Regions from separate parts of the Klebsiella quasipneumoniae subsp. quasipneumoniae genome, predicted to be linked through region 1. Evidence: predicted binding sites of a transcription regulator. Region 1 holds the regulator's gene; the other holds the start of a gene.
The links. The regulator Fur, encoded in region 1, represses iron uptake genes when iron is present. The targets are predictions, from matches to a motif close to ATAATAATGAGAACNACTATCAA.

Region 1 (5,472 bases):
ACAGAGCATAAAGCCGTAGAAGGTGCAGTGGTGGAAACGGCGGCGCAGCAGGGTGAAGGCGTCATCGGCTTCGTTGCAGCCTTTCCCGTGGCCGCCGTCGAGATATTTCAGCGTCAGCGCATCATGGGATGCCTTCGCAATATCAATCGGTTGCGGCTGGCCCGGGGAGATCTCGCGCCAGAAGCGGATCACCCCGCTCATCAGTAAGCCAATCGCCAGCACAAAGACCGAACCAAACATCCACGCCAGCAGGTTATGGGGGAATATCTGGTAGAAGTCGCCCGCCAGCGGCGGATGGCGCAGCGAGCCTTTGAGCCCCATCGCCAGCAGCAGAAAGACAATCAGGCCGCCGACCAGCGCCAGCACGGTGGTCATGCCGGCCCGGCGGTACAGGCTGCCAAAGGCGGCGGGCTGGGCGTAGTGTTGATAGGTCTCGAGCCGGACTTCGGCCATCGCCTTCGGCACGTTAATGGCGAACTCGTGCGGTGGCGCATACTGGCAGGCATGCAGGCAAGCGCCGCAGTTATGGCACAGGTTAGCCAGATAGTTGATATCCGCCTTGCCAAAGGCCAGGCGCTGGGTCATCGCCGGGAACACGGCGCAAAACCCTTCGCAGTAGCGGCAGGCGTTACACACCTGCATCACCCGTTCGACTTCCGCCTCCGGCTCGGTGATGATCTGCGCGTCAATGATCAGCTTTTCAAGCGACTTCATGGTGTTTCTCCTGCTGCGCCGCCCGGGCGGCTTGCTGGCCGGCGATGCGGCCGAAGGTGGTGCCGATCGACATCCCGACGCCGGCGGTGTAGCCCTTGCCCAGCACGTTGCCGGCCATCATTTCCCCGGCGACGAACAGATTACGGCTAGGTTGACCGGCGAAATGGACGGCGGCGGTGTCGTCGACGTAGAGCCCGAGGTAGGTGAAGGTGATCCCCGGCCGCAGGGCGTAGCCGTAGTAAGGCGGCGTATCGATGGGGCGCGCCCAGTGGGTTTTCGCCGGCGTGAGGCCAGAGGTCGCGCAGTTATCCAGGCGGGTGTGATCGAACTGGCCCGGCGCGCAGGCGGCATTATAGTCGGCGATGGTTTGCGCTAACCGTTCGCCGTCCAGCCCCAGCTGGCGAGCCAGTTCCTCGATGGTATTGGCCTGAGCGCCGGGAAAGACGGGGGGCATAAAGTGGCCGATGGCTTTGCTGTCGATGATCGAGTAGCCGATCTGTCCAGGCTGGTGGGCGACCAGTCGGCCCCAGATGGCGTAGCGTTTAGGCCAGAAATCTTCCCCCTCATCATAAAAGCGCACGGCATCGCGGTTGACCACCACCCCCAGCGAAACGCAGTCGACGCGGGTGCAGATCCCGCCGTCATAGAGCGGCGCCCGGGCGTCAATGGCGACGCAGTGGGACTGGGAAGGATCGCCGATGATATCGGCCCCGGCGTCGATCATAAACTTGAGCAGCACCCCCTGGTTGAAGCGCGTGCCGCGGATGAGAAAGTTATCGGCGGGCCATTCGCCGCGGTCATTTTGCCCCCAGGCCTCGCGCAGCCACTCGCGGTTGGATTCAAATCCGCCGGCGGCGAGGACGCAGCTTCTCGCGACAATCCGTTCCTCGCCCGCCAGCGCGGCGACAAATTCACCGTTGCGCAGTTCCAGAGCCTGCACCGGCGTGTTGTAGCGGATCTGCACCCCCATCCGCTCTGCGCTGCGGTAATAGGCATTGACCAGCGCTTTGCCGCCGCCCATAAAAAAGGCGTTGGTGCGGGCCACGTGCAGGGCGCCGGAGAGCGGCGGCTGAAAGTTAACCCCGTGCTGACGCATCCAGTCCCGGCACTGTGACGAGGTGCGGATCACCAGCCGGGCCAGCGCTTCGTTGGTGTTCCCTTCGGTGACGCGCAGCAGATCCTGCCAGTACTCCTCTTCCGGATAGCTGTCGACCAGCACGTCCTGCGGCGCATCGTGCATACAGCGCAGGTTACGCGTGTGCTGCGAATTGCCGCCTCGCCACTCCCGCGGCGCCGCCTCCAGCAGCAGCACCGAGGCGCCGGCTTCCCGGGCGGTTAAGGCGGCGCATAGCGCGGCATTGCCGCCGCCAATGACCAGTACATCCACCATTATCGGCTCCCTTACAATTTAATGGATTGTTAAATTTGTAATGGGAATGTAGGCGGTAACGGCGACGGGGCGCTATGGCGTAACGCTAAAGAGGGGTTTAGTTAACGTAAAGGGTGGCGCCTGGCCAGCGATCGGACTCCACCAGCTGGCGCATGACTTTGCTTAGTATGACCCGTGCCGCAAGGCCTGCCGGGGTGAGCTCATCATCCGACAGGCTGACCAGAAAGTTGGGGCGGCTGAGGACCGGATTAGCGATGCCGATCACCCTCAGCGCCTGATGGTCGAGATGGGAAATAGCGGCCCCGGGCTGCAGAGTGGCGCCCAGTCCGCTGCGCACGGCCTGCATCAGCAGGGCCAGACCGTCAATGTCCGCCACCACCTCAACGCTGAGGCTGTGCTGCTGGCAAACCGCCTCCAGCCTGCCGCGCAGGCCGTGGCCCTGGCTTGGCATAATCAGCGGCAGGGTGGTGAGCTGGTCAGGGGAAACAGGGTCATCCGGCAGCGAGGCCAACAGCGCATGGGTGCCAATCAGGAACAGGCGCTCTTCGAGCACCGGTCTGGCGCTCCAGCGCAGGATCTTCTCCTGCTGGAAGACGATGGCTAAATCCAGCTGGCGGGTGTTGATCATCCGCTCCAGATTCCCGGAGAGGCTTTCCACCAGGTGCAGGCGGACGTCGGGGTAGCTCTCGCGCATCGCGTTGATGAACGGTACGCCAAGAACGGAGGCGGTGCTGGGGGCCATGCCGACGCTGACGTGGCCCGACAGCCGCGCCTCGCGGGCGGCGAGGATGGCATCATCGGCATGACGCAGCGCCAGCTGCGCCTGTGAGTAGAAAGCGAGGCCCGCGCTGGTGGGCGTCACGCCGCGAGAGGTTCGCTGCAGGAGGCGAATGGACAGCTCATTTTCCAGACGCGCGATCTGCTGGCTGAGCGCCGAGACGCCGATATTCAGATCGAGCGCGGCGCGGCCCATGCTGCCGGTTTCAACAATGCGCGTAAAATAGCGTAGCTGGCGAAGTTCCATATCAACTCTCCGGACAAAGCGGGGACTCGCGAGGGTCGCCGCCGGGACGTGAGCGGGAAGCGCGGCAGAAGCGCCCATAAAAAAGCCAACCGGCTGGTTGGCTTTTCAGAGCAGGCGAAGCAGGGAATTACTTTTCCACTGCGTCGTGGGCGTGTTCGTCCTCGCGGCAATCACCTTCCGCACAGTGACCGTACAGATACAGACTGTGGTTGGTCAGGCGGATGCCGTGACGGGAAGCGATTTCACGCTGGCGCGCTTCGATAGAGTCATCACTGAATTCGATCACTTTGCCGCAGTCGAGGCAGATCAGGTGATCGTGGTGATGCTGCTGGGTCAGTTCGAAAACGGATTTACCGCCTTCAAAATTATGACGAGTCACGATACCGGCGTCATCAAACTGGTTGAGGACGCGGTAAACGGTCGCCAGACCAATCTCTTCGCCCATGTCGATCAGGCGTTTATATAAGTCTTCCGCACTGACATGATGGTTATCCGGTTCCTGCAGCACTTCAAGGATTTTCAGTCGAGGAAGTGTGACTTTCAGGCCAGCCTTCTTTAATGCGGTATTGTTGTCAGTCATGCGGAATCTGTCCTGTTGCTAAACGATCTACTTCCTTCAACGGAAGTCATACAGAAATTAACCCGACGTAATGCGTCTCATTATAGAACTGCCACTGGTAAATGAAAACTGCAAGCATCGGGCCTGGTTTGCTGTCAAAAACGAGGCACCAGCTACAAACTGCGTCACGTGCCTCGTAGAATCAGAGGACATTGTACAGATATGTGATTAAAAGTTAAAAACTTGTAGCTATTAGTTTGATTGCTTTTGTCTATTAATACGACGCAACTCAACGATTGCGCCGCTTAATTATCAGGCGTTTTTGATTTCTTCGAGGTGCAGCTCTTCAGCCACCTGCTTCACCCACTTCTCAACGCGCTCGTTGGTCAGTTCCGGCTGACGGTCTTCATCAATGGCGAGGCCGACGAAGTGGTCGTCATCCGCCAGGCCTTTGGAGGCCTCGAAGTGATAGCCGGCAGTCGGCCAGTGGCCAACGATGGTCGCGCCGCGCGGCTCAATGATGTCGCGGATGGTGCCCAGCGCATCGCAGAAGTACTCTGCGTAGTCTTCCTGGTCGCCGCAGCCGAACAGCGCCACCAGCTTGCCGTTAAAGTCGATCTCTTCCAGCGTCGGGAAGAAGTCGTCCCAGTCACACTGGGCTTCACCGTAGTACCAGGTCGGGATGCCGAGCAGCAGGATGTCGTGGGCTTCCAGATCTTCTTTGCTGCTTTTGGCAATGTCGTGAACATCAGCAACATCTTTACCAAGCTGCTTTTGAATCATTTTTGCAATATTTTCGGTGTTGCCGGTGTCGCTGCCAAAAAAGATGCCGATGATTGCCATGAGTAAAATAACCTCTTGAAACTTAAATGATGTGGTAGGGACGCGATGCCCACAGATAACGGCAATCATAGCAGAACAGGCAAGGACGCGGAAACAGCAATCACGCCCGACTGCACACTCTGCTACATGAATGCGGATTTTTCGCGGAAAGTTAGACTTTTCCCTGGCTGCGCAGGGCGGTTAATTGCGTCATCAGCATCTCTTCGATGAGATCGCTGCGGCTCATATTACGCGCTTCCGCCAGTTCGTTAAGGGCATCGACCGCGTCGGCGTTGAGCTTTAGCTCCACGCGCTTCAGCCCGCGCACTTTATCGCGTTTCAGCTGATTACGTTTGTTGATGCGCAGTTGTTCATCGCGCGACAGCGGATTGGTTTTTGGTCTTCCCGGGCGACGCTCGTTTGCGAACAAATCTAATGTCGTACGGTCCGTTTGTTCTTTTGCCATGATTCTGAGTGACTTCGGGGAAACAAGCTGCCGGGCTCTAGCCGGCGCAGATAGCGCGCCATCATACATCAGGCGAACGGCTGCGCCAACGACCGCGGGCATTCTGCGGCGCGGTCGGGCATATTTTAGCCAATCAGGCGCCAATGCTCGTGAGATAGCGGCGGATCGCGCGCAACACCGCTTCGGGTTTCTCGGCATGGACCCAGTGTCCGGCGCCGGCGATGACGTGGGCCCGGGCCTGCGGGAACTGGGCCAGCAGCGCGTCGCGGTAGGCGTCGGTCACGTAGGGTGAGTTGCCGCCGGGAATAAACTGCGTCGGGTGCGGCCAGGCCGGTATGGTTTCCCAGCCGACGATATGCGGGTACTGGTCCCACAGCACCGGGACGTTGAAGCGCCAGTCGCCGTCGACGAAAGATTTCAGCAGGAACTGAATCACTCCCTCTTCCTGCAGATGCTCGCGCATCACCTGCGCCGCCTGCTGGCGGGTGCTGGCGGCG
Region 2 (5,472 bases), 100 kb from region 1:
CACCACTTTCTCCATCATCGCGCTGTTTTCGCCCCAGAAATTGAGGAAATACTCCTGCATATCGTGGATCAGCAACGCGGCGCGGGAAGGCTCAAAGGCCCAGCTGACTTTGTTCGCCGGGATATCGCTGGCTTCCGGCAGCGCGTAAGCCTGTAATTTAGGGATTGCCATTTTCTGTTCTCCTTCAGCCCAGCTTGCCTTCGGCCAGCCACTGACGTAATTGTTTCTTATCGACTTTGCCCACCGGCGTCAGCGGCAGCGCGGCAACGCACTCCACGCGGTCCGGCAGTTTAAATTCAGCCACCCCCTGCTCGCGCAGGAAGCGGCGCACCGCGACGGCGCGCAGCGGCGAGGTCGCCACCAGGTAAGCGCAGCTCTTCTCGCCCAGCAGGTTGTCCTCAATGCTGACCAGCGCGGCGTGGATCACCGCCTCATGGCGCAGCAGCAGGTTTTCGATCTCTTCGGCGGCGATCTTCTCGCCGCCGCGGTTGATCTGGTCTTTTTCCCGGCCCTGGACGGTGATATACCCGTCTTCATCGATCGATATCAGATCGCCGGAACAGTAAAACCCGTCGGCGTCAAAGGCTTCCGCGTTATGCTGCGGGCTGTTGTAGTAGCCGCGGAAGGTGTACGGCCCGCGGGTCATCAGGCGGCCCACTTCGCCGCGCGGCAGCGGGTTGCCGTCGGCATCCGCCACCCACACTTCATCGTCCGGGCACATCGGGCAGCCCTGGGTATGAATGATCCGCTCAGGGCTGTCGTTAAGGCGGGTGTAATTCACCAGCCCCTCCGCCATGCCGAACACCTGCTGCAGCTGGCAGCCAATTTCCGCCGGGATGCGCGCGGCAAGGGTCGCCGACAGGCGCGCGCCGCCGACCTGCAGCAGCTGCAGCGACTGCAGCTGGGCATTGCCGCCCCATTCATGGATCGCCTGCAGCCACAGGCTGACCGCCGGCGGCACCAGCGAGGCGACGTTGATCTGATGTTTTTCAATCAGCGGGAAACAGAGGGTGGCGCTGGGGTCGGCGGCAAGGATCACCCGCCCGCCGGCGAGGAATACGCCCAGCGACCCCGGGGAGCTCATCGCATAGTTATGTGCCGCCGGCAGCGCGTTGAGGTAGCGCGTCTCAGCGTTAATCCCGCAGATCTCGTTGCTGCGGCGAATGCTGTAGTCGTAGTCGTTATGGGTACGCGGGATCAGCTTCGGCGTCCCGGTGCTGCCGCCGGAGAGCTGGAAAAAGGCCACTTCGTCGGCAGGGGTTGGGTTAGCGATAAAGTTATCCGCCGGGCGGTTAATCTCCGTCGCCAGATCGCGCTCGCCGCCGTCGTTACGCAGCAGCGCCACGCGCAGGGAAGGATGTTCAGCGATAAACGCGTGAAGAAAGCTATCGTCGGCAAACAGCGCGTGCTCGCGGTCGGCGATCAGCAGCGCCGGTTTAATCTGTGCGGCGTAGGCGTTAAGCTCGCTGCGCTGGTGGCTGAACAACGCGTTCACCGGCGCGACGCCGATACGCAGCAGCGCGAAGAAGGTGATGTAAAACTCGGCGACGTTGCCCAGCTGCACCAGCGCGGTTTCCCCGCGCTTCAGTCCCTGACGCTGCAGAGAGCAGGCAAGGTTGTCCACCCGCTGGTTAAACTGGCGGTAGCTAATGTGTTGATCGCCATCGATAATCGCCACGGCGTCGTTTTCCGCGTGACGGGTGATCAGATTGGTTAATGGCAGATCCTGCCAGTAGCCTTTTTGGCGATAGCGGGCCGCGAACTCATCCGGCCAACGGGTAAATGCAATCATCCTTGCCTCTTAATTCAAGCCAAATACGTTAAGCATGGTGGTCAGTTTGACGCCGGTTTCGCGCCATTCGCCCAGCGGCGAGGAGGCCGGAACGATGCCCGCGCCGGCAAACAGGCGCAGCGTACGCTGCTGCAGACGCGCGCAGCGGATGGTCACCACCCATTCGCCGTTGCCTTCATCGTCACACCAGCCGACGATGCCGCCGAACAGCTGGCGGTCGAAGGGTTCCAGGTCGGCAATCAGGCGCTTCGCCGCCTGGTGCGGGAAGCCGCTCAGCGCCGGAGTCGGGTGCAGCAGGCAGGCCAGCGACATGGCGTTTTCTTCCGCCAGCGCCGTGCCCTCGATCGGCGTCGCCAGATGCCAGAGCGTCGGGGTGGTGATCAGCTGCGGCGATGCCGGCAGCGACAGCTGGCTGCTGCGCGGGCCCAGCACGCTCTTCATCGCCTGGGTCACCAGTTCGTGCTCGTGGCGATCTTTGCCGGATGCCAGCAGCCTGTTGCCCGCTTCGCGGTCCAGCACATCGTCCGGCTGGCGGCGGGCGGAGCCGGCCAGCGGCAGCGAGCTGAAGTGTGGTCCTTCTTTACGCAGCAGCAGCTCCGGGCTGGCGCCCAGCAGCACGCCGCCGTCGGAGAGCGGCACATGGAAGTTGAAGCTGGCGGGGTTCTGGGCGATCAGTCGCTCCATCAGGGCGCCGCTATCGACAGGATCGCGGGTGGTGATATCGATAAGTCGTGATAGCACCACTTTGTCCACTTCCGGCGTGGCGGTCAGCGCGGCGGCGCGTTCCACCATGGCTAAAAACGCATCCTGTTCCGGGATCTCCCGGCGCTCCACCACCTCCATCGTCTCCAGCGGCGCGGCATAGCGGGCGGAACGCTGTTTTTCCGGGCGCGAGAACGCTTCCCAGCGCTCCGGGATATAGAGCTCGGAAGGCTGACAGGTGTCGAACGGGATGGCCCCAACCATGACCGGCTTGCGGATCCCCGCCGCCCGGGCCTCGGCAAAGGCGGCGGCCATCTGCTGCTGGAACACGCCATTCAGCGCATCGCCGCCGTCGGCGGGCGCTGAGAAGCGGCGGAAGCAGCCTGAGGTGCTAAAACTGCGGTACGGCGACATAAAGAAGAAGCTGTCCGGCGATAAGGTCCGGGTAGATTTCTGTACATCCTCAGCCAGTGACGTTTCCATATCATCCTCCAAAAACGATAAATATATTACGAATAATTATCATTTGTATTTTGGTTGGCTAACCTAAAAGGTATTGCCCGTCATGTCAACCGCGTTACGTCATCGCGCCGCCACTTTGGCTTGCATCCTGTCGGCGCAAAGTTGAAAATGAGACGCATTTATTACCCTTCGAATCAGGATGCGATGACGTGAACTTCTCTTCTTTTTACCGCCGCGGCGCGCTGGCCGGGATGCTGTTGTTTTTAGGAATTACCTCAGCCCAGGCGGCGGACTGGCCGCGCCAGGTCACCGACAGCTACGGGACGCACACCCTGCCGAGCCAGCCGCTGCGCATTGTCTCCACCAGCGTGACCCTCACCGGCTCGCTGCTGGCGATCGACGCCCCGGTGGTCGCCAGCGGCGCCACCACCCCGAACAACCGCGTGGCCGATAGCCAGGGCTTTCTGCGCCAGTGGAGTGAGGTCGCCAAAGCCCGCAAGCTGACGCGGCTGTACATCGGCGAACCGAGCGCGGAAGCGGTGGCCGCCCAGATGCCGGATCTGATCCTGGTGAGCGCCACCGGCGGCGACTCCGCCCTGCCGCTGTACGATCAGCTCAAAACGATCGCCCCGACGCTGGTCATCAACTATGACGATAAAAGCTGGCAAACGCTGCTTACCCAGTTGGGGCAGATCACCGGCCATGAGCAGCAGGCCAGCGCGCGCATCGCCGACTTCAATAAACAGCTCGTTTCGTTAAAAGAAAAAATGAAGCTGCCGCCGCAGCCGGTCACCGCCCTCGTCTATACCGCCGCCGCGCACAGCGCCAATATCTGGACGCCGGAATCGGCCCAGGGGCAGATGCTCGAACAGCTGGGCTTTAGCCTGGCGACGCTGCCGGGCGGCCTGCCCGCCAGCCATAGTCAAGGCAAACGCCACGATATCGTGCAGCTGGGCGGGGAGAATCTGGCGGCAGGTCTGAACGGCCAGAGCCTGTTCCTGTTCGCCGGCGACCAGAAAGATGTCGATGCCATTTACGCCAACCCGCTGCTGGCGCATCTCCCGGCGGTCGAAGGCAAACGCGTTTACCCGCTGGGCACCGAGACCTTCCGTCTTGACTACTACAGCGCCCTGCTGGTGCTCCAGCGTCTCTCCAGCCTGTTCGGCTAATGCGGGCCGTGCCATCGGGACGGGTACGCGGCCTGAACGCTTTGCCGGGCGGCGCTACGCTTGCACCGGCCTACAATGCTTGCGCCCTCCAGGCCAGACCTTCGGCCCGGTAAGGCGTAGCCGCCACCGGGCATCAGGACGGGTACGCGGTCGGAACACCTTGCCGGGCGGCGCGGCGCTTGCCCGGCCTACAACGCCCGAGGCCCCGGTACCGTAGGCCCGGTAAGGCGTAGCCGCCACCGGGCAATCGCACCGTACTCAGCTTTCGTTGACTATTTCCGGGCGCTGGAAACGGCGCAGCTCGCGTAGCAGCCCCACCAGCAGCACGCCGACGAGGGCCAGCGCCCAGCCGCTGGCGCTGGCGGAAGCGACCGGCGTCATCACCGCCCCTAACCCGCCGAGCAGCGCCGCGCCGATGGCGTCGCCGGTAACGTTCTGCGCGGTCCACAGACCGTTAATTCGCCCGAGCATATGTTCCGGCGTCTGGGTCTGGATCAGGGTGTACTGCAGCAGCGAGCTAATAGCGCTCAGCCAGCCAAACAGCGCCAGGCACAGCGCGCCCAACGCCCAGTGCGGCATCAGGCTGAACAGCGCAATGGCGACAAAGGAGCACACCGTCGTCGCCAGCATCAGCGCACCCGGCCGCACGGTCTGGGCCAGCTGGCCGCTGGTCAACGCCCCCAGCGCCGCGCCGAGCGGAATCGCGGCGTACAGCAGGCCAATCTGCCCTGCCGACATCTGCCAGCTCCCGGCCAGCGCCGGATAGAGCACCCGCACCGCGCTGGCCATGGTCAGCAGGCCGCCGAGCAGCGCAATCCCGCCGATAAGCGGACTCTGGCAGAGGAAGGTCAGCCCCGCCAGCAGGGAACGCAGCGGATGCTCGCGCGGCCGCGGAGGCGGCGGCAGCTGTGGCAGACGCAGCAGGGTTAAGGTGGTGATAAAGGTCCCCGCCGCCGCCAGGCCGAAATTCCAGGCCACGCCGCCGGAGGCCAGCAGCAGGCCGCCGATCATCGGCGAAATCACCGAGCCCAGGCGCACCGTGAGCATAGTGATGGCCCCGGCCTGCATCAGATTTTCCCGCCCCACCAGCGCCGGCGTCGCCGCCAGCAGCGCGGTCACCCCCAACGAGGCGAAGAACCCATCCCAGATCCCCAGCAGGTAGATCGCCGCCAGCGACGGCTCCGGCAGCAGGGCGTTCAGACACAGGCCGACAAAGCCCACGCCGCAGGTGCCGCGCGCCAGCAGGATCAGGCGTTTGCGCTCATAGCGGTCGGCCAGTACGCCCCCCACCATCAGGCCAATAAACATCGACGCGCCGGTCAGCGTCACCGACAACCCGACCTGCCA

Region 2: a site for Fur is predicted at 3,004-3,026, ahead of fepB (Fe2+-enterobactin ABC transporter substrate-binding protein). Genes of this name have one in related genera too.

The regions. Positions count from the first base shown of each region.
Region 1 is NZ_CP084876.1:3,721,945-3,727,416, reverse strand. Features, by position in the region: gene tcuB (tricarballylate utilization 4Fe-4S protein TcuB) at 1-714, opposite strand, end outside; gene tcuA (FAD-dependent tricarballylate dehydrogenase TcuA) at 701-2,104, opposite strand; gene tcuR (tricarballylate utilization LysR family transcriptional regulator TcuR) at 2,202-3,128, opposite strand; gene fur (ferric iron uptake transcriptional regulator) at 3,256-3,708, opposite strand; gene fldA (flavodoxin FldA) at 4,000-4,530, opposite strand; gene ybfE (LexA regulated protein) at 4,682-4,975, opposite strand; gene ybfF (esterase) at 5,109-5,472, opposite strand, start outside.
Region 2 is NZ_CP084876.1:3,825,748-3,831,219, forward strand. Features, by position in the region: gene entB (enterobactin biosynthesis bifunctional isochorismatase/aryl carrier protein EntB) at 1-171, opposite strand, end outside; gene entE ((2,3-dihydroxybenzoyl)adenylate synthase EntE) at 185-1,792, opposite strand; gene entC (isochorismate synthase EntC) at 1,802-2,977, opposite strand; gene fepB (Fe2+-enterobactin ABC transporter substrate-binding protein) at 3,166-4,125, shown strand; gene entS (enterobactin transporter EntS) at 4,384-5,472, opposite strand, start outside.